3 regions of the Variovorax sp. GW821-FHT09D07 genome follow, and region 2 is predicted to be linked to each of the others. Evidence: predicted binding sites of a transcription regulator. Region 2 holds the regulator's gene; each other region holds the start of a gene.
What was found. The regulator sigma-54, encoded in region 2, starts transcription at its own class of promoters, with help from an activator protein. The targets are predictions, from matches to a motif close to TGGCANGNAANCTGCTTT.
Positions count from the first base shown of each region.

Region 1 (7,184 bases), on a different contig from region 2:
TGCGCGTGCAGCGCCTCGGTCACCTCGGTCAGGGACCTGCCGCCCGATCAGCAGCCGGAACGGCAGCAGCATCAGCACGCCGACACCGAGCTTCACGCCCAGGTCGCCGAGCGCCCAGGTGAGCCAGGGGCCGTCGGTGCCCGCGAAGGCGATGCCCCAGAAGACGATGCTGTCGAGCACGGCCGCGATCACCGTGGCCACGAGCGGCGCGCGCCACCACAGGCCGCGGCGCAGCCGGTCGAACACGCGGATGTCGAGCAGCTGCGAGGCGATGAAGGCCAGGCCCGAGGCGGCGGCGATGCGCGCCGGTGCGAGCAGCAGCGACACCGCCACGGCCACCGCGAAGCCGACCCAGGCCACGCGACGCGCCATGCCGGGGCCGAAGCGCCGGTTGACGAGGTCGCTCACGAGGTAGGCCACCGGATAGGTGAAGGCGCCCCAGGTGAGCCAGTCGTTGATGGCGAACTGCACCAGGAGGTTGGACGCGAGCACCACGGCGGCCATCGCCAGCGTGGCGACGGCCAGCTGGCCGGTGGTGGGACGGTGGAAGTGCATCGTCAAACCGTGCTGCCGAGCACGCTGCGCGCCACGGCCTCGGCCACCTTGATGCCGTCCACGCCGGCCGACAGGATGCCGCCCGCGTAGCTCGCGCCTTCGCCGGCCGGGTAGAGGCCGCGCACGTTGAGGCTCTGGAAGTCGTCGCCGCGCGTGATGCGGATGGGCGACGAGGTGCGCGTTTCCACGCCGGTGAGCACGGCGTCGTGCGTGTCGAAGCCCTTGATCTTGCGACCGAAGGCGGGAAAGGCTTCGCGCATCGCCTCGATGGCGTAGGCGGGCAGGGCCTGGTGCAGGTCGGTCGGCGTCACGCCGGGCTTGTACGACGGGATGATGCTGCCGAGCGCGGTCGAGGGCTTGCCGGCGATGAAGTCGCCCACCAGCTGGCCGGGCGCGTGGTAGTTGCTGCCGCCGAGCACGTAGGCGTTGCTTTCGAGCTGGCGCTGCAGCGCGATGCCCGCGAGCGCATCGCCCGGGAAGTCCTTCGGGTCGATGCCCACCACGATGCCCGCGTTGGCGTTGCGCTCGTTGCGCGAGTACTGGCTCATGCCGTTGGTGACCACGCGGCCCGGCTCGCTGGTGGCCGCGACCACGGTGCCGCCGGGGCACATGCAGAAGCTGTAGACCGAGCGGCCGTTGCTGGCGTGGTGCACCAGCTTGTAGTCGGCCGCGCCCAGCAGCGGATGGCCCGCGTGGCGGCCCCAGCGGGCGCGGTCGATGAGGCCCTGCGGGTGCTCGACACGGAAGCCGATGGAGAAGGGCTTGGCCTCGATGTGCACGCCGCGGGCGTGCAGCATCTCGAAGGTGTCGCGCGAGCTGTGGCCCAGCGCCATCACGACGTGGTCGGCGCGCAGTTCGCTGCTCTGGCCCGTCGTCTGGTCGAGCACGGTGAGGCCGCGCAGGTGACCCTCTTCGATGTGCACGTCGGTCACGCGCTGCTCGAAGCGGATCTCGCCGCCGAGCGCGACGATCTGCTCGCGGATGTTCTCGACCACCTTCACCAGCTTGAAGGTGCCGATGTGCGGATGCGCGACGTACAAGATTTCGGGGGGCGCGCCGGCCTTCACGAACTCTTCCATCACCTTGCGGCCGAGAAAGCGCGGGTCCTTGATCTGGCTGTAGAGCTTGCCGTCCGAGAAGGTGCCGGCGCCGCCTTCGCCGAACTGCACGTTCGACTCGGGGTTGAGCACGCTCTTGCGCCACAGGCCCCAGGTGTCGCGGGTGCGCTGGCGCACGGTCTTGCCGCGTTCGAGCACGATGGGCTTGAAGCCCATCTTCGCGAGCATCAGCGCCGCGAAGATGCCGCAGGGGCCGAAGCCGATCACCACGGGCCGCGTCGCGTTCGCAGGCGCCTGGCCCGGCGGCGTGTAGCGCATGTCGGGCGCGGGCTGGATGTGCGGGTGGCTGGCGTGCTTGGCGAGCAGCGCGGCTTCGAGCGCCGCGTCGGCCAGCTGCACGTCGCAGATGTAGACCGTGAGCAGGTCGACCTTGCGGGCGTCGAAGCTGCGCTTGTAGACGGTGTGGGAGGCGATCGCGTCAGGCGGAACGTCGAGCGTCCGGGCGATCAGGGTGGCCAGCGCCTCTGGGGCGTGGTCGAGCGGGAGTTTGAGTTCGGAGATTCGCAGCATGTCGTGGGGCTTGTGGTTATCAAGCAGACCGACGATTTTAAGCGCCCGAGGCGCTATGAAACTTGTAGCTGGATCAGGCGGGCAGGAAGCCTTCGACGGAGAGGTAGCGCTCGCCCGTGTCGTAGTTGAAGCCCAGCACCACCGCATCGGGCGCCAGCGAGGGCAGCTTCTGCGCAATGGCCGCGAGCGTCGCGCCCGACGAGATGCCGACCAGGATGCCTTCCTCGACCGCGCAGCGGCGCGCCATTTCGCGCGCCGGCTCTGCGTCGACCTGCAGCACGCCGTCGAGCAGCGAGGTGTCGAGGTTCTTCGGGATGAAGCCCGCGCCGATGCCCTGGATGGGGTGGGGCGCCGGTGCGCCGCCCGAGATCACGGGCGAAGCCACGGGCTCCACCGCGAACACCTGCAGCTTGGGCCACTTCTTCTTGAGCACCTTCGCCACGCCGGTGATGTGGCCGCCCGTGCCCACGCCGGTGATGAGCACGTCGATGCCCTCGGGAAAGTCGGCCGCGATCTCTTCGGCCGTGGTGCGCACGTGCACGTCGACGTTCGCGGGGTTGTTGAACTGCTGCGGCATCCACGCGCCCGGCGTGCCGGCCACGATTTCCTCGGCGCGGGCGATCGAGCCCTTCATGCCGTTGGCGCGCGGCGTGAGGTCGAAGGTGGCGCCGTAGGCCAGCATGAGGCGGCGGCGCTCCACCGACATGCTGTCGGGCATCACCAGGATCAGCTTGTAGCCCTTGACGGCCGCGACCATCGCCAGGCCGATGCCGGTGTTGCCCGAGGTGGGCTCGACGATGGTGCCGCCGGGCTTGAGCGCGCCGCTCTTCTCGGCGTCTTCCACCATCGACAGCGCGATGCGGTCCTTGATCGAGCCGCCGGGGTTGGCGCGCTCCGACTTGATCCAGACCTGCTGCTTCGCATGGCCGAACAGGCGGTTGATGCGGATGTGCGGCGTGTTGCCGATGGTCTGGAGGATGTTCTGGGCCTTCATGGAATCTCCTTGGGTGCGAGGGTCGGATGGTCAGCGCGCATTGTGGCGCCCCCTGGGCCGGGTTGCACCCGGCCCGCGACCGTTTCCGCACGAGGGGATGGCAGGCCGTTGCGGTTCAGGCCTCCAGGGCTTCCAGCGGCCCGAAGAACTCGTAGCGAAGCTGCTGCTTGGGCACGCCGAGCGCCAGCCCGTTGGCATACACCGCCTGCATGAAGGGCTTCGGCCCGAGAAAGTACAGGTCGACGTCGCGGTCTTCCGGCAGCAGCCCGGCCAGCAGCTCGCGGGTGACGAAGCCGGTCGCGTGCGGCGTGTCGCTCTCGCGCGGCGCGTCGTAGACATACAGCGGCTTCACGTTCGCATGCCGCTGCGCGAGTGCGTCGACGCGGGCGCGGAACGCGTGCGCGCCGCCGTGCCGCGCCGCATGGACGAAGTGCACCGGCCGGCCCGTGTGCGCCACCGATTCGAGCATGCTCATCGCAGGCGTGATGCCCACGCCGCCCGTCACCAGCACGAGGGGACGCGCCTGCTCGCCCGCGGGCTGCAGCACGAAGTCGCCGCACGGTGCCTGCGCCTGCAGCCGCGTGCCGACCGCGGCGGCTTCGTGCAGCCAGTTCGAGGCGCGACCCCCTTCCTCCTTCTTCACGCTGATGCGGTACCACGGCTTGCCCGGCGCGTCGGACAGCGAGTAGTTGCGCCGCACCGGCTGGCCGTCGATCTCCAGCACCAGCGTGAGGTACTGCCCCGGCGTGAACGCCAGCAGCGCACCGCCGTCCACGGGCTCCAGGTAGAACGAGGTGATGACCTCGCTTTCGTCCTCGCGCCGGGCCACGCGGAATTCGCGCGTGCCGCGCCATCCACCGGGTTGCGCCGCGTTGGCGCTGTAGACGGCTTCTTCCGCGGCGATGAGCAGGCCCGCCAGCGATTCGTAGGCTTCGCCCCAGGCGGCGATCACCTCGTCGGTCGCGGCATCGCCGAGCACCTCCTTCACGGCGCGCAGCAGGTAGTGGCCGACGATCGGGTAGTGCTCCGGCAGCACGCCCAGCGCGGCGTGCTTCTGGATGATGCGGGGCAGGGCGCCGGCGATCGCTTCGAGCCGGTCGATGTGCGCGCCGTACGCGATGACCGCGCCCGCCAGCGCGCGTGCCTGCGTGCCGGCGGCCTGGTGCGCTTCGTTGAAGAAGGCCTTCACCTGCGGATGGCCCTCGAACATGATCTTGTAGAAGTGGCTGGTGATGGCCTCGCCGTGGGCCTGGAGCGCGGGCACGGTGGACTTGACGATGGCGATGGTTTGCGGGTGCATGGTCTGGCGGTCCTTCGGTTGAGATGCAGTTTTCATCTCACGATCCGTGCCAGCCGGAAGGCCCCTGCAAGTGCTTGACGCCATTGGGGATTTACCAGGCGTGGTCAAATTCACAACAACTCCAGCGTTGTACTTATGACCACATTGCGTGTCGATTCGACCACCGAGGCCCCGCCGCCCGAGCCCGAGCCCGAGCCCGAGCCCGAGCCCGAGCCCGAGCCCGAGGCCGAGGCCGCCCGCTACCGATCGCTGCTCGCCGCTGCGCGCGGACTGGTCCGCTGCGATGCCGCCGCGCTGCTGCAGCTCGACGTCGACGTGCTGAAGCCCGTCGCGGTCGACGGCCTGAGCGACGAAACCCTGGGGCGCCAGTTTCCCGTCGCCGCCCATCCGCGCTTCGCGCGCCTGCTCGACAGCGAACGGGGCCTGCGTTTCGCCCACGACAGCAACCTGCCCGACCCGTACGACGGCCTCGTCGCCGGCCAGCCGGGCATCCTGCCGGTGCACGACTGCATGGGCGCGCCGCTGCGCCTGCGCGGCGCCGTCTGGGGCCTGCTCACGCTGGACGCCCTGGAGCCGCACGCCTTCGATGCCGTGGGCCCGGCGCAGATGGAGGCGTTGATCGCCCTCGTCGAAACCGGCATCGAGGCCGCCCACACGATCCGCGAGATGCAGGCGCGCGCGGTGCGCGAGCAGGCCGTGGCGCAGGCGCTGCGTGCGGGGCGTGGCGCGCCGCGCGAACTGCTGGGCAGCAGCCCGGCGATGAAGCAGCTGTGCCACGAGATCGACACCGTCGCCGTGTCCGACCTCACGGTGCTGCTGCTCGGCGAAACCGGCGTCGGCAAGGACCTGGTCGCGCAGCGCCTGCACGCGCGCTCGCGGCGCAGCGAGCAGCCGCTCGTGCAGGTCAACTGCGCGGCGCTGCCCGAGACGTTGGCCGACAGCGAACTCTTCGGCCACAAGCGCGGCGCGTTCACCGGCGCCGTGCAGGACCGCGACGGCAAGTTCGAGATCGCCGATGGCGGCACGCTCTTTCTCGACGAGGTCGGGGAGTTGCCGCTGAGCGTGCAGGCCAAGCTGCTGCGCGTGCTGCAAAGCGGCGAGGTGCAGCGCCCCGGCAGCGACCGCATGCGCAAGGTCGACGTGCGCGTGATCGCGGCCACCAACCGCGACCTGCCCGCAGCGATCGCGCAGGGCCGGTTTCGCGCCGACCTGTACCACCGACTGTCGGTCTATCCGCTGGTCGTCGCGCCGCTGCGCGAACGGGGGCGCGACGTGCTCGTGCTCGCCGGCAGCTTTCTCGAGGAGAACCAGCACCGGCTGGGCGCGCGCAACCTGCGGCTCTCGCCGGCGTCGAAGGCCGCCATGCTGGCGCACGGCTGGCCGGGCAACGTGCGCGAGCTCGAGCATGTGATCAGCCGCGCCTCGCTGCGGGCGTTCAGGGAACAGCCGCGCGGTTCGCGCTGGACGGCCATCGAGCCGCATCACCTGGCGCTGGACAGCGCCGCCGTCGTGGGAAGCGCCATGGCAGCGCCCGTGCAGGCCCCGGCGAACGAACACGCGGGGCCTGTCATCGCGGTCGGCACGCTGCGCGAGGCGACCGAGGCCTTCCAGCGGGCCTGGCTCTCCGAACTGCTCGCCCGCCACGGAGGCCGCGTGGCCAGCGCCGCGCGCGAGGCCGGCATCGACCGCAGCAACTTCCATCGGACCTTGCGCAAGCTGGGCCTGGTGCAGGCCGGCGACGGCGAAACGCCCGGCTGACGACCGGCGCGCGGCGTCGCCTGAAGGGTCATTGATGGGGCGGGCGATAATCGAGCCGTGAAGCACGCCAGACCGCCGCTGGTGCAAGCCCGAAAGGGACGATGCTCTGCCCTCGGGCAACAGCATCGGGTCGAAAGATCGCACTGGAGGAACGTCCGGACTGCACAGGACAGCGCAGGAGTTAACGACTCTCCACCGTGAGGTGAGGATCAGAGCAACAGAGACGAGCCGATTCAGTTCGGGTGAAACGGGCAATCTCTGCGCGCAGCAACACCAAGTAGGCCAGTATCGAGGTGGTTCCGCTGAGCTGGCGGGTAGGTGGCATCGAGCCGTTTGGCGACAAACGGCCCAGAGTAATGGCGGTCACGCCGGGGTCTTCGCAAGAGGGCCCCGGTGCACAGAATCCGGCTTATCGGCGAGCTTCACACTTTTCTTTCCCTTCCCCCTTTTCCCTGGGCCGCGCGCTGATGGCGTGCGCGGCCGCGTGCAAGACTCGGTAGAAACCCGTACAATTGTTAGCAAGCTAACTAATTGATAACGCCGTGGCCGATACCGAACCCATCTCCCCGTTGCGCGAACACGCGCTGATGCGGCTCGGCACCTCGCTGTCGGTGCTCCAGCGCGGCTACCGCGCGGCGGCCGACAAGGCGGTGGCGCACGTGGGCCTGTCGCAGACGCTGGCCTGGCCGGTGGTGGTGCTCGGGCGCATGGAAGACGGTGTGCGCCAGGGCACGGTGGCCGAGGCGCTGGGCATCGAAGGGCCGTCGCTGGTGCGCTCGCTCGACCAGCTGGTCGAGGCCGGTTTCGTCGAGCGCCGCGAAGACCCGGCCGACCGCCGCGCCAAGACGCTGCACCTCACGCCCGCCGGCCGCGCCGTCTGCGAGCCCATCGAGGCCGCGCTGCGCCAGATGCGCGCCGCGCTGTTCGAAGGCATTCCCGACGAGGACAT
Region 1 is NZ_JBWKOY010000003.1:661,053-668,236, forward strand. Features, by position in the region: gene AC07OX_RS14520 (VUT family protein) at 1-555, opposite strand, end outside; gene AC07OX_RS14525 (NAD(P)/FAD-dependent oxidoreductase) at 558-2,183, opposite strand; gene cysK (cysteine synthase A) at 2,257-3,177, opposite strand; gene hmpA (NO-inducible flavohemoprotein) at 3,293-4,477, opposite strand; gene norR (nitric oxide reductase transcriptional regulator NorR) at 4,613-6,235, shown strand; RNA gene rnpB (RNase P RNA component class A) at 6,295-6,663, shown strand; gene AC07OX_RS14550 (MarR family winged helix-turn-helix transcriptional regulator) at 6,823-7,184, shown strand, end outside.
Region 1: the regulator sigma-54 is predicted to act here: its motif matches at 4,500-4,517, upstream of hmpA (NO-inducible flavohemoprotein).

Region 2 (7,184 bases):
GCGAAAAGGCCCCGGCCTACAACGGCGACTACATCGCCGACATCGCCGAGGACTTCAAGGCCAAGAAGACCGTCAAGTCGGACGACCGCGAGTACACCGCCAGCGGTGACATCGACGACCTGGACAGCATCCGCGAATTCGCCGTGGCCTACCTGCGCCGCGAGCAGGACCTCGATCTGCAGGCCTTCCGCGTGCGCTTCGACAACTACTACCTCGAGTCCAGCCTCTACACGAGCGGGCGCGTCGAGGCCGCCGTGGCCGAGCTCGTGGCCGCCGGCAAGACCTACGAGCAGGACGGCGCGCTGTGGCTGAAGTCGACCGACTACGGCGACGACAAAGACCGCGTGATGAAGAAGCAGGACGGCACGTACACCTACTTCGTGCCCGACGTCGCGTACCACATCGCCAAGTGGGAGCGCGGTTTCCACAAGGTCGTGAACATCCAGGGCACCGACCACCACGGCACCATCGCGCGCGTGCGCGCCGGCCTGCAGGCCGCGGGCGAAGGCATTCCCGAGGGCTACCCCGACTACGTGCTGCACACCATGGTGCGCGTCATGAAGGGCGGCGAAGAGGTCAAGATCAGCAAGCGCGCCGGCAGCTACGTCACGCTGCGCGACCTGATCGAGTGGACCAGCACCGATGCCGTGCGCTTCTTCCTGCTCAGCCGCAAGCCCGATACCGAGTTCCTTTTCGACATCGATCTGGCGTTGGCGCAAAACAACGACAACCCGGTCTACTACGTGCAGATGGCGCACGCGCGCATCTGCAAGATGCTGCGCGACTGGGCCGGCGACGTGGCATCTCTGAGCACGGTGGACCTGTCCTCGCTGGAGGCCCCGCAAGCGCAGACGCTGATGCTGCAACTGGCCAAGTACCCGGGCATGTTGACGGCCGCTGCCAAGGATTTCGCGCCCCACGACGTAACTTTCTACCTGCGCGAGTTGGCCGCCAATCTGCACAGCTACTATGACGCCGAGCGTGTGCTGGTCGACGACGAAACGTTGAAGAAAGCGCGCCTGGCACTCGTCGCCGCTTGCGCGCAGGTGCTGCACAATGGCCTCGCGATCCTCGGCGTCAGTGCGCCGAGCAAGATGTGAATCACCCTCTGAACATGAAGAAGACAAGCAGACAACGCGGCAACATCGTCATCGGGCTGATCATCGGCCTGGTGCTCGGTCTGGGCGTCGCCCTGGGCATCGCGGTCTACGTCACCAAGGTGCCGATCCCGTTCGTCAACAAGACGCAACGCGGCGGTGCCGAGCAGGACGAAGCCGAAGCCCGCAAGAACCGCGACTGGGACCCGAACGCGCCGCTGGCCGGCAAGGCCGGCGCGCCCAAGCCGGCCGCCACGCCGCCGGCCGCCACGGCCACCGGCCCGGTGAACCCGATCACCGGCGCGCCCGCCACCGTGGCCCCCGGCACGCCGCCCGTCGCCACCGCGCCGGTCACCGCCCCGGCCCCCGTCGTGGTAGCGCCCAAGCCGGCGCGCCCCGCGCCGGTGCCGGCCGAAGCCAACGCCCTGCCGCCGTCGAACGATCCGCTGGGCGACCTCGCCCGCGCCCGCGCGGGCGGCAGCACGACCACCGCGTCCGCCGCGCCGAGCCACACGGCCGCCGCGCCGTCGTCGTCGGGTGCCGACCCCTTCATGTACTTCGTGCAGGCCGGCGCCTTCCGCACCACCGACGACGCCGAGGCGCAACGCGCCAAGCTGTCGCTCATGGGCGTCGAGGCCAAGGTCACCGAGCGCGAGCAGGCCGGTCGCACGGTCTACCGCGTGCGCGCGGGCCCGTTCAACAAGAAGGACGACGCCGACCGGCTCAAGGAACGGCTCGACGGCGGCGGTCTCGAATCGGCGCTGGTGCGCGTGCAGCGCTGACCGACGCCTTTCTTGAACAGCCTTTAAGCTCTCGCCCGCGCGGCATCTGCCGCACTCGTTTGTCAATTCCAGCGCCTCGGTCGCGCCGTCCACGGGGAACTCCCGGCGGCGCGCCGGCTCTGTACTGCGGTACCCACAGGAGAACCTTTTCCATGAAACGTCGTGACTTTTCGCTGGCCGCCACTTCGATCGGGCTGCTTTCGCTGGCTGCCGTTCCGGCACACGCCCAGCGCGCCCCCAAGGCCGGCACCGATTTCCTCGTGCTCGACAAGCGCGTGCCCGTCGATGCACCCGCCGGCAAGGTCGAGGTGGTCGAGTTCTTCTCGTACAACTGCCCGCATTGCAACGACTTCGAGCCCTCGCTCGAAGCCTGGGTCAAGGCAGCCCCGAAGGAAGTGGCCTTCCGCCGCATCCCGGTGCCCTTCGTGGGCAACGACGTCGAAGCCAAGCAGCGCCTGTACTTCACGCTCGAAGCGATGGGCAAGCTGGACGAGTACCACCCGAAGGTGTTTGCCGCGATCCACGCGCAGCGCCAGAACCTGAACGGCGACGCCAACATCCAGGCCTGGGCCGAGCGTGCCGGCCTCGACGGCGCCAAGTTCAAGGAAACCTTTGCGTCCTTCGGCGTGGCCAGCAAGGCCCGCCGCGCGGCGCAGCAGACCGAGGCCTACAAGGTCGCCGGCGTGCCGGCCCTGGCCGTGGCGGGCCGCTGGTATGTCGACGGCGAAACCGCCGGCAGCATGTCCAAGGTGCTGCAGGTCGCGACCTTCCTCATCGGCGAAGCCAAGAAGGGCTGACCGACCCGACGACCTGGTTCTTCGGTCGAATGCAAGGCCCGCTTCGGCGGGCTTTTTCATTGGCGGCGGTGGGCAATTGCCATCCCACGCATACAATGTTTCAGAGCAAGTTTCGTGCCTTTATGACATTGCCCTCCATCCCCACATTCCCCACCCTTCGTCGCCTCGGCCGCCTGGCTTTCGGTGCGCTGTTGCTGGCCGGTGCCGCCTCGGGCGCCCTGGCCGAGACCGCCGACCGCACCAAGCCGATGAACATCGAGTCCGACTCGATGCGCTACGACGACCTGAAACAGACCAGCGTGTTCACCGGCAACGTGCTGGTCACGAAGGGCACGATCATCATCCGCGGCGCGCGGCTGGACGTGCGCCAGGACGCCGAGGGCTACCAGTACGGCGTGGTCACGGCGGCGCCCGGCAAGCTGGCCTATTACAAGCAGAAGCGCAACGCCGGCGACGAGTGGATCGAGGGTGAGTCGGAAGTCATCGAGTACGACAGCCGCGCCGACAACGTCAAGTTCATCCGCCGCGCCGTCATGCGCCGGCTGATCGGCGCCACGGCCAACGACGAGAGCAGCGGCGCCCTGATCGTCTACGACCAGAGCAACGACACCTACACCGTCAACGGTTCCCTCGTGCCGCCGAACGCCGGCGTCTCGGCGGGCGGCGGTGGCCGCGTCAAGGCCATCCTCACGCCGAAGGCCGCCGCGGCCCCGGCGGCCCCCGGCTCCGCACCGGCAGCCGGCGGCAAGAAGCCCGCGGCCCCGGCACCCACCCCCGCGCCCGGCGCCGGGCTGCGCCCGAGCACCACGCTGGGCGGCACCGAAGGGGAAGGGCGCAAGTGATCGAAACCGCAGGAACCCAGGCCGCCGACGGCATTCCGGGCAGCCGCCTCGTGGCGCGCGGCCTCAAGAAGAGCTACGGCAGCCGCACGGTCGTGAAAGACGTCTCGCTCGATGTGCAAAAGGGCGAGGTCGTCGGACTGCTCGGCCCCAACGGCGCGGGCAAGACCACCTCGTTCTACATGATCGTCGGGCTGGTGCGCGCCGACGCCGGCGAGATCACCATCGACGGCGAGCCCATCGCCCACATGCCCATTCACCGCCGCGCGCGCATGGGCCTGAGCTACCTGCCGCAGGAAGCCTCGATCTTCCGCAAGCTCACGGTCGAGGAAAACGTGCGTGCCGTGCTCGAGCTGCAGCGCGAGCCCGACGCCAACGGCCGCATGATGCCGCTGACCAAGCAGCACACCGAAGAGCGACTGGCCGACCTGCTGGCCGACCTGCGCGTGGACCACCTGCGCGATTCGCCCGCGCTCGCGCTGTCGGGCGGCGAGCGCCGCCGCGTTGAAATTGCACGCGCACTGGCCACGCAGCCGCGCTTCATCCTGCTGGACGAGCCCTTCGCCGGCATCGACCCGATCGCGGTGATCGAGATCCAGCGGATCATCAGTTTCCTGAAAGAGCGCGGCATCGGCGTGCTCATCACCGACCACAACGTGCGTGAGACGCTGGGCATCTGCGATCACGCGTTCATCATCAGCGACGGGCACGTGCTGGCACAAGGCACACCCTCGGAGATCGTCGACAACGCCGAGGTACGCAGGGTGTACCTGGGCGAGCACTTCCGCATGTAAGGGAGGGTCGGGTCTCCATGAAGCAAGGGCTGTCCCTTCGCGTCTCGCAGCATCTGGCGCTGACGCCACAGCTGCAGCAGTCCATTCGCCTGCTCCAGCTCTCCACGCTCGAGTTGAGCCAGGAGGTCGAGCAGATGCTGGACGAGAACCCGTTCCTCGAACGCACCGCGGAAGAAGCGGCGCGCGAGGAATTCGGGCTGGACACGGCCGATGCGCCGGTGCCGCGCGACGACGCGGGCGAGGGCGAGGCCGAGTTCACGCCGTCCGCCGCCAGCACGTCCTCCACGTCCAGCGACACCACCTCCTCGACCCCCGACACCGACGGCCCCGCCGCCGAGATCGCCGAGCGCGAGCCCGACTGGGAAGGCGACGGCACCGTCGACATGGCGCCCGACGACAGCGAGTGGGGCAGCGATGCACCCGCACGCCAGAACAACCTGGGCGACGACGAGCGTGCCGACGCCACCGAGCTCGCGCGCAGCCAGGAGTCGCTGCAGTCCTTCCTGCACCGCCAGGCGCTGAGCCTGCGGCTCAATGAAAACGACTGCGCCGCGCTGCGCTTCCTGATCGAGTCGCTCAACGACGACGGCTACCTCGAAGACTCGCTGCCCGCGCTGGCCTCGGGCCTGGCGGGCGACGACAACGACCAGTTCGACGACCTCGTGCACCACTTCCAGGTGGCGCTGGGCCTGCTGCAGAGCCTGGAGCCGGTCGGCGTCGGTGCGCGCGACCTGGGCGAATGCCTGAGCATCCAGCTGAAGGCGCTCGCCAGCGAAGACGAGACCGAGGCCGAAGCGCTCATCCGCAAGACCGCCATCGCGATCTGCAAGCAGCCGATGGAGCTGCTCGCGCGGCGCGACTTCAAGCGCCTGGCCACGCTCACGCGCACCAACGAAGAGCTGGTGCGCTCGGCGCTGCAAGTCATTGCGCGGCTCGAACCCAAGCCAGGGCGCCGCTTTGTCGACGTCGAGCGCAACATCGTCATTCCCGACGTGATCGTGACCAAGACCGGGCGCGGCACGAACGTGAAGTTCCGCGTCATGCTGAACCCCGAGGTCATGCCGCGCCTGCGCGTGCACGACATCTACGCCGGGGCGCTCAAGTCGCACAAGGGCGAGGGCAGCCAGGCGCTGTCGCAGCGGCTGCAGGAGGCGCGCTGGTTCATCAAGAACATCCAGCAGCGCTTCGACACCATCCTGCGCGTGAGCAACGCCATCGTCGAGCGCCAGAAGAGCTACTTCGTGCACGGCGAGCTGGCCATGCGCCCGCTGGTGCTGCGCGAGATCGCCGACGAGCTGGGCCTGCACGAGTCGACCATCTCGCGCGTGACCACCGCCAAGTACATGGCCACGCCCTTCGGCACGGTCGAGCTCAAGTACTTCTTCGGCTCGGCGCTGGGCACCGAGACCGGCGGCAACGCGTCGAGCACCGCGGTGCGCGCGCTGATCAAGCAGTTCGTGAGTTCGGAAAGCATCAAGAAGCCGCTGTCCGACAGCCAGATTTCCGAGATGCTGAAAGAGCAGGGCATCGAGTGCGCGCGCCGCACCGTCGCCAAGTACCGCGAGGCCTTGCGCATCGCACCGGCCAACCTGCGCAAAGCCCTGTAGAAAGCCCACGATGACCCGTCGCCTGCTGTCGCGCTGGGGGCATTGGGTCTTCGCCCTCGTGGCTGCATCGCTGTTCGCCGGCTGTGCCACCTTGCCCGACGAGGCACCGCGCCCGCCCACCAAGGCCATCGCCGTCTCGGCCGACACCGCGCTCGGCAAGATCGCGCTGGCCTCGCAGCCCGACCCCGACCTCAGCGGCTTTCGCCTGATGCCCGGCGGCGATTTCGCCTTCGACACGCGGCTGCAGCTGGCGCGCCGCGCGCAGCGCACGCTCGACGTGCAGTACTACCAGATCGAGAACGACGAGACCGGCCGCTACCTGCTGCGCACCCTGCGCGATGCGGCCCAGCGCGGCGTGCGCGTGCGCCTGTTGATGGACGACCTGTACACCTCGGGCGAAGACGAGCTGCTGCTCGGCCTGGCCGCCACGCCGAACGTGGAGCTGCGCCTGTTCAACCCGTTCCCGGCCGGGCGCGGCAGCCTGCTCAAGCGCTTCACCGCGTCGCTGTTCGACTTCAGCCGCGTCAACCGCCGCATGCACAACAAGCTCTTCATCGCCGACGGCGCGATGGCGGTGGCGGGCGGGCGCAACATCGGCAACCAGTACTTCCGCCGCACCACCGGCCCGAACTTCATCGACCTCGACACCTTCGTCACGGGCGCGCTGATCCCGCGCCTGGGCGTGCTGTTCGACCAGTACTGGAACAGCCCGCACGTGCGCCCGATCGGCGCGGTCGTGCACACCGACCTGCCGCGCGAAGAGCTGCAGCGCCGTTTCGACGCCGCCACCGGCCCCGACACCACGCCGCCGCCGCCCAGGCCTGCGCCCAACGACCTGCTCGGCTACAGCCCCGTGGCCGACGACCTCGACGCCGGCAAGCTCGGCCTGATCTGGACCACCGCCGAGGCTTATGCCGATTCACCCGACCGCGTGATCGGCAAGACCGCGTCGTATGGCGGCGTGCCGCTGCTCGACGTGGACAGCGTGCGCTACAACGTGGTCGAGCAGATGCGCCGCGCGCGGAGCGATGTGATGCTGGTCTCGCCCTACCTGATCCCGGGCGCGTCGGGGCTGGAGGTGATGCGCGAGATCCGCGGGCGCAACGTGAAGATCAGCGTGGTCACCAACTCGCTCGCCGCCACCGACGAACCGCTGGTCCACACCGCCTACCGCCGCTACCGCGCCGACATGCTGGCGCTGGGCGCCGAGCTGCACGAGCTGAGTTCCGCGCGCACGCGGCGCAGCGTGCGCCTCGGCCTGTTCGGCA
Region 2 is NZ_JBWKOY010000012.1:62,235-69,418, forward strand. Features, by position in the region: gene argS (arginine--tRNA ligase) at 1-1,100, shown strand, start outside; gene AC07OX_RS28900 (SPOR domain-containing protein) at 1,115-1,879, shown strand; gene AC07OX_RS28905 (thiol:disulfide interchange protein DsbA/DsbL) at 2,032-2,676, shown strand; gene lptA (lipopolysaccharide transport periplasmic protein LptA) at 2,799-3,518, shown strand; gene lptB (LPS export ABC transporter ATP-binding protein) at 3,515-4,309, shown strand; gene rpoN (RNA polymerase factor sigma-54) at 4,327-5,916, shown strand; gene AC07OX_RS28925 (phospholipase D family protein) at 5,927-7,184, shown strand, end outside.

Region 3 (7,184 bases), on a different contig from region 2:
AGCAGCTGTTGCGGTCCGTAGGCGTCGGCCATCACGCGGTCGAGCACGCGCACGCGCTGCTGCACGCCGGCCTCGATCTGGGCCCAGCTCTCGGGCGAGACGATCAGCGGGAACAGGTCGAGCGACCACGGCCGTTGCGGGCCGTTGGCGTCGGCGTACACGTTGTAGGTGACGCCGTTGTCGCGGATCTGCCGCTCCAGGCTGACCGCGCGCCGCGGCAGGTCGTTGATGCCGCCGGGGCCGAGCTGTTCGAAGAAGGCGTTCCAGGCGGGGGTGAGCGGGGGCTGGTCGCTGGACGGGGAGGACTCCTGTCCTTGCGACTGCGACTGGGAGGACGAGGGGGACTGTGACTGGGATTGCGATTGCGTCGGAGCCGGTCGCTCCTCGGCGGCGTCGTACAGCAGCGGGGCCGCGGCAGGCGCCGGGGCCGCGCCCGACCCCGGCCGCGAAGGCGCCGTGGGCGTCGCCTGTCCCCGCAATTCGTCGAAATGCCCAGGCAGGGCCGCCGGCGCGAGCGAAGACGCCAGCGCCGCCGGATGCTCCGGGGCCTGGGCGTCGAACAGGGATTCGTTCAGGGGTTCCACAGGGGGGAGATTGTCACATCACCGTCACCGGGGCCCGCCAAGCGAAGCGATCCGGCAAAATGCCGAACGCTTCCTGGCCGATTTCATGCGCAGCGCCCGGCCGAAGAGTGGGCGGCTTTTGAGGTCACGGATTGTGACCTCAAACAACGGCCACTGGACCCCGAAGGCGTGCGGCAAGCAATAAGCGCCCCGCACGAACAGAGCCCACCTCGAGCCTCAGCGCCGCAGGTCCAGCGTGAACGGAAACTCCCGGCTGCCCGGCAGCTCGATGGTGGCCGGCGGCGTGCGCAGCAAGCCCGGGGTGTGGCCGGTGCGCGTGAAGCGCGAGTGGCGACGGCTTTCGGCCTCGTAGGCGTTGACGGGGAAGGTGTCGTAGTTGCGCCCGCCCGGGTGGGCGACGAAGTACTGGCAGCCGCCCAGCGAGCGCTTCATCCAGGTGTCGACGAGGTCGAAGGTCAGCGGTGCGTGGGCCGGGATGCTCGGATGCAGCGCCGAGGGCGGGTTCCACGCCTTGTAGCGCACGCCCGCGACGAACTCGCCGGTGACGCCCGTGGGCTGCAGCGGCAGCACCTTGCCGTTGACGGTGACGACGTGGCGGCTTTCGTTCAGGCCGGTCACGCGCACCTCGATGCGCTCCAGCGATGAGTCGACATAGCGCACCGTGCCGCCGGCCGAGCCTTCTTCGCCCATCACGTGCCAGGGTTCGAGCGCGTTGCGCAGCGACAGCTCCACGCCCATCGACTGCATCTGGCCCACGAGCGGGAAGCGGAACTCGAAGTGCGGCGCGAACCAGTCGGCATCGAAGGCAAAGCCGGCCTGGCGCATCTCGCTGATGACGTCGTCGAAGTCCATCTTGACGAAGGTCGGCAGCAGGAAGCGGTCGTGCAGCTCGGTGCCCCAGCGGGTGACGGGCGCCTGGTAGGGCGCGTCCCAGAAGCGGGCGACCAGCGCGCGGATCAGCAGCTGCTGCGCGATGCTCATGCGCGCATGCGGCGGCATTTCAAACGCGCGCAGTTCCAGCAGGCCCAGGCGGCCGGTGCTGGAGTCGGGCGAGTAGAGCTTGTCGATGCAGAACTCGCTGCGGTGCGTGTTGCCCGACACGTCGATCAGGATGTTGCGCAGCGTGCGGTCGACCAGCCACGCGGGCATGTTCTGGCCGTAGATCTCGCGGTTCTTGGCGATCTCCTTCAGGGCAATTTCGAGTTCGTAGACCTGGTCGTTGCGCGCCTCGTCCACGCGCGGCGCCTGGCTGGTCGGGCCGATGAACATGCCCGAGAACAGGTAGCTCAGCGAGGGGTGGTTGTGCCAGTACAGCAGCAGGCTGGCCAGCAGCTCGGGCTGGCGCAGGAAGGGGCTGTCGGCGGGCGTGGCACCGCCCATCACGAAGTGGTTGCCGCCGCCGGTGCCGGTGTGGCGGCCGTCGGTCATGAACTTCTCGGCCGACAGGCGCGTCTCGAACGCGGCGTTGTAGAGGAACTCGGTGTGGTCGACGAGTTCCTTCCAGTTGTGGGCCGGGTGGATGTTGACCTCGATCACGCCCGGGTCGGGCGTCACGGCCAGCATCTTCAGGCGCGGATCGCGTGGCGGCGGATAGCCTTCCATCACGATGCGCACGCCGAGCTGCTGCGCGGTGGCTTCGACGGCGGCGACGAGGTCGAGGTAGTCCTCCAGGCGCGCCAGCGGCGGCATGAAGACGTAGAGCACGCCCGAGGCGCTGCCTTTCTTCTCGGCCGCCGGGCCGTTGGCGCGGCGCGGGTCGCGCACCTCGACGCACAGCGCGGTGCGCGTGACCCAGTGGGCCGATTCGCCGCGCAGCGGCTGGCGCGTGGCGGGCGTGGCGGCATCAGCGGCGGCTGCCGCATCGCCCTTCGCCGCATCGCCGGGGCTTTGCATGCGCAGCGACGCGGCCACCACGGGCGGCGTGCCGAAGGTGTAGGGCACCTCGCCCAGGTCGGCGCCAGCGACCGGAGCGGCATAGCGCGCGCGGTAGTCGGATGCGCTGGGCAACGCGGCGCGCGGCGCGGTCGGGTCGCGCTCGATGAGGTAGGGGTAGTCGCCCTTGCTGGCCCACGGCTGCGAGTCGAGCGGCAGGCGGTAGCCCATGGGCGAATCGCCCGGGATCAGGAACAGGCGGTCGTCGCGCAGGAACCAGGGGCCGGTCTTCCAGCCGGGGCCGGCGAGCGCGGGCGCGTCGCTGTTGGCGTTGCCGGGCTCGATGGGCAGCATGTAGCCGATCACCGCGTCGAGCTTCTGCGTGAACACGCGGCGCAGGCGCACGCGTTCGAGTTCGTCGTCGAGCTTGGAGTCGAAGGGGTCGACATTCACCGGCAGGCGGCGTTCGCGCCACAGGTAGTAGTAGGTGTCCTCGTAGCCGGCCTGGATGTAGCGCTCGGTGAGACCCAGCTTGTGCGCCAGCACGGTGGTGAAGCGGCGCGCGTCCTCGCTCGTGTAGTGCGTGGGAAAGCGCTCGTCGGCGAACAGCTCGGGGTCGTGCCACAGCGTCTGGCCGTCGGCGCGCCAGAAGATCGACAGCGCCCAGCGCGGCAGCTGCTCGCCCGGGTACCACTTGCCCTGGCCGAAATGCAGGAAGCCGCCCTGGCCGTACTCGGCGCGCAGCTTGTGCACGAGCTCGGTGGCGTAGCCGCGCTTGGTGGGGCCGAGCGCGTCGGTGTTCCATTCGGGCGCGTCGCGGTCGCTGGTGGCCACGTAGGTGGGCTCGCCGCCCATCGTCAGGCGCACGTCGCCGGCCACGAGGCGCGCATCGACCGCGTCGCCGAGCGCGAGCACCTCGGCCCATTGTTCTTCGGTGTAGGGCTTGGTGACGCGCGGCGATTCGTAGATGCGCGTGACCTTCATCTCGTGGCTGAACTCGACCTCGGACTCGTCGACGCCGCCTTCGATGGGCGCGGCGCTCGACGGCGTGGGCGTGCAGGCCAGCGGGATGTGGCCTTCGCCGGCCAGCAGGCCCGAGGTGGCGTCCAGGCCGATCCATCCGGCGCCCGGCAGGAACACCTCGCACCAGGCGTGCAGGTCGGTGAAGTCGACCGTGGTGCCGCTGGGGCCGTCGAGCGCCTTCACGTCGGGCGTGAGCTGGATCAGGTAGCCCGACACGAAGCGCGCGGCCAGGCCGCAGTGGCGCAGCAACTGCACCAGCAGCCAGCCCGAGTCGCGGCACGAGCCGCTGCCGTTGCTCAGCGTTTCTTCCGGCGTCTGCACGCCGGGCTCCATGCGGATGAGGTAGCTGACGTCCTTCTGCACCTGTTGGTTGATGCCGACCAGGAAGTCGATGGTGCGCTGCTCCTTGCGCTCGATTTTGTCGAGGTAGGCCTGCAGCAGCGGCGTGGGCTTCTCGGTGACGAGGTAGGGCGCCAGCTCCTCGGCCTGCGAGGCCGTGTACTTGAACGGGAAGTTCTCGGCCTGCGGCTCGAGGAAGAAGTCGAAGGGGTTGTAGACCGCCATCTCGACCACGAGGTCGACCGTGACCTTGAACTCGCGCGTCTTCTCGGGGAACACGAGCCGCGCCTGGTAGTTGGCGAACGGGTCCTGCATCCAGTTGACGAAGTGCTCGGCCGGTTCGACCCGCAGCGAGTACGAGATCACATTGCTGCGGCAATGGGGCGCGGGGCGCAGTCGCACGACTTGCGGGCCCAACTGCACCAGGCGGTCGTATGTGTAGTGGGTGACGTGGTGGAGTGCGGCGTGGATGGACATGCGTAGGGGCGTGCAGTGCAGCGAGGTTGCATCGAAAAGATGTCTCTGGTGAGACGCATACTAGCCCAGTTGCCAAGCAATTAACGCGCCATCGAGCGTGGGTTGGGGGAGGGTTTGCATCATGGATTCCGGGGTGTGGGGAGGGCAGTCGCGGCGTGCGTCCGAGGCTGTCGCGGGTGGGTCGGGGGCCTTCGTTGCGCTGGGCGGCACGCTGCTCGGCGCGGCGGTGCAACTGCGCCAGCCGCTGCTGTGGGCGGCAGGTGTCTACGTCGCGTTGCTGCTCGTGGGGCTCGGCGGCGGATGGCTGTTGTGGCGGTGGCGTGGGCCTCGGCTGCTCGTGCTGATGCTGTCGCTGGCCTGCGGCGCGATGGCTGGCGCGGGGCTCGCCGGATGGCGCGCCACGGCCTATGCGCAGGGGGCGCTGAACCCGTCACTTGAAGGGCGCGACCTGCGGCTCACGGGCGTGGTCTCGCAGATGCCGCAGCCCGGCGAGATCGGAACGCGCTTCCGTTTCGATGTGGAGACGGCGCAGTGGGCCGAGGCCTCGCGCGATGAGGCCCGGCCGACGGTGCCGCCGCGCATCGCACTCGCCTGGTACGGCGACTACGGCGGGATGTGGGAGCAGCCCGCCGAACGTCGCGCGTCCGTCGCACGCACCGTGGGCGAGGTGCACGCCGGCCAGCGCTGGCAACTGACCGTGCGCCTGCGCGCGCCGCACGGCAACCTCAACCCGCATGGCTTCGACAGCGAACTGTGGGCGTGGGAGCAGGGCGTGCACGCGCAGGGCCACGTGCGGGCCGGGGCGCGCGACCCCGCGCCGCGCCTGCTGGGCACGACGTGGCGGTACCCGATCGAGCGGGCGCGCGAAGCCGTGCGCGATGCGGTTTTCGCGCGCGTGGACGACCGGCGTCAGGCCGGCGTGATCGCCGCGCTCGTCACCGGCGACCAGGGCGCCATCGACCGCGCCGACTGGGACGTGTTCTGCGCCACCGGCGTGGCGCACCTGATGTCGATCTCGGGCCTGCACATCACCTTGTTCGCGTGGTTCGCGGCGCATGTGGTCGGCGCGCTCTGGCGGCGCAGCAGCCGGCTCATGCTGCGGCTGCCCGCGCAACAGGCCGCGCTCGCTGGCGGCGTGCTGCTGGCCGCGCTCTACGCGCTCTTCAGTGGCTGGGGCGTGCCCTCGCAGCGCACGGTCTGGATGCTCGCGGCCGTGGCGCTGCTGCGCCTGACCGGTCGGCGTTGGCCGTGGCCGCATGTCTGGCTGCTGACGGCGGCGGTCGTGGTGGCCGCCGACCCGTGGGCGCTGCTGCAGGCGGGCTTCTGGCTCAGCTTCGTCGCCGTGGCGGTGCTGTTCGCCTCCGCCACGGCCGTGCCGGGCGAGGGCAGGGTGGGCGCGCTCACGCGCCTGGGGCGCTTCTTTCGTGAGCAATGGACGATCACGCTGGCGCTCACGCCGCTGAGCCTGCTGCTGTTCCAGCAGGTGTCGGCGGTCGGGCTGGTGGCCAATGCGCTCGCGATCCCGTGGGTGACGCTGGTGATCACGCCGCTGGCGATGCTCGGCGTGGCGGTGCCGCCGCTGTGGGACGTGGCCGCTGGGGCGGTGAAGCTGTTCGCGCTGTTGCTGCAGGCGCTCGCTGGCCTGCCGTTCGCCACGCTGTCGATGGCCGCGCCGCCGCCATGGCTGGCCGCAAGCGGCGTGGCGGGCGGCGTGCTGCTGGCGATGCGCCTGCCGTGGTCGGTGCGCGCGCTCGGCCTGCCGCTGTTGCTGCCAGTGCTTTTGTGGCAGCCAGTGCGGCCTGCGGTGGGCGAATTCGACCTGCTCGCCGCCGACATCGGGCAGGGCAACGCGGTGCTCGTGCGCACCGCCACGCACAGCCTGCTGTACGACGCCGGCCCGCGCTACGGGCTCGACAGCGACGCGGGCCACCGCGTGCTCGTGCCGCTGTTGCGCGCACGCGGCGAACGGCTCGACCTGCTGTTGCTGAGCCACCGCGACATCGATCACACCGGCGGCGCGCCCGCGGTGCTCGCCATGCAGCCGCAGGCGGCGCTGCTGAGTTCCATCGAGGCCGGGCATCCGCTGCAGGCGCTGCGCCCCGCGCGCCGCTGCGAGGCCGGGCAGCGCTGGACCTGGGACGGCGTCGACTTCGAGGTGCTGTTTCCCTATGACAGCGACTATCTCGGCTTCACGCGGCCCAACGCCGTGTCGTGCGTGCTGCGCATCGGCAACGGCCGCGCCACGGCGCTGCTGGCCGGCGACATCGAGCGTCTGCAGGAGGCCGCGCTGGTGTCGCGCACGCCCGGGCTGTCGGCCGACGTGCTGCTGGTGCCGCACCATGGCAGCAAGACCTCGTCGAGCGAGCTTTTCCTGGATGCCGTGCGCCCGCGCATTGCGCTCGTGCAGGCCGGCTACCGCAGCCGCTTCGGCCACCCCGCGCCCGAGGTGGTGGCGCGCTATGTCGAACGCGGCGTGCGGGTGATCGACAGTCCCCGCTGCGGCGCCGCCCAATGGGCGAGCCCGGCGCCGGCCGAGGTGAAGTGTGAACGCGCGCACGACCTGCGCTACTGGCGCCACCGCATGCCATGACGGTCCGAAACGCGAAATGCCCTCGCATCGGGCCCAAACCTAGGGCTTCTACTGGCCTCGAACTTGCTAAGCTATGGCTCAAGGAGATTGGTCGTTCCATGCACAAATTCGACGAGATGTATGAGCAGCTCCCCTATGCGGGCGCTGCAATCCGACAGCACTACAAGCGCTACGACCAATGGCTTGCGAAGCAACCCGGTGAGGTGATGCGATCGCGGCGTGAAGAGGCGGAAATGATTTTCCGCCGGGTCGGCATCACCTTCGCGGTGTACGGCGCCAAGGACGAGGACGGCTCCGGC
Region 3 is NZ_JBWKOY010000008.1:90,380-97,563, forward strand. Features, by position in the region: gene AC07OX_RS24755 (circularly permuted type 2 ATP-grasp protein) at 1-584, opposite strand, end outside; gene AC07OX_RS24760 (transglutaminase family protein) at 801-4,295, opposite strand; gene AC07OX_RS24765 (DNA internalization-related competence protein ComEC/Rec2) at 4,417-6,885, shown strand; gene AC07OX_RS24770 (circularly permuted type 2 ATP-grasp protein) at 6,984-7,184, shown strand, end outside.
Region 3: the regulator sigma-54 is predicted to act here: its motif matches at 4,369-4,386, upstream of AC07OX_RS24760 (transglutaminase family protein).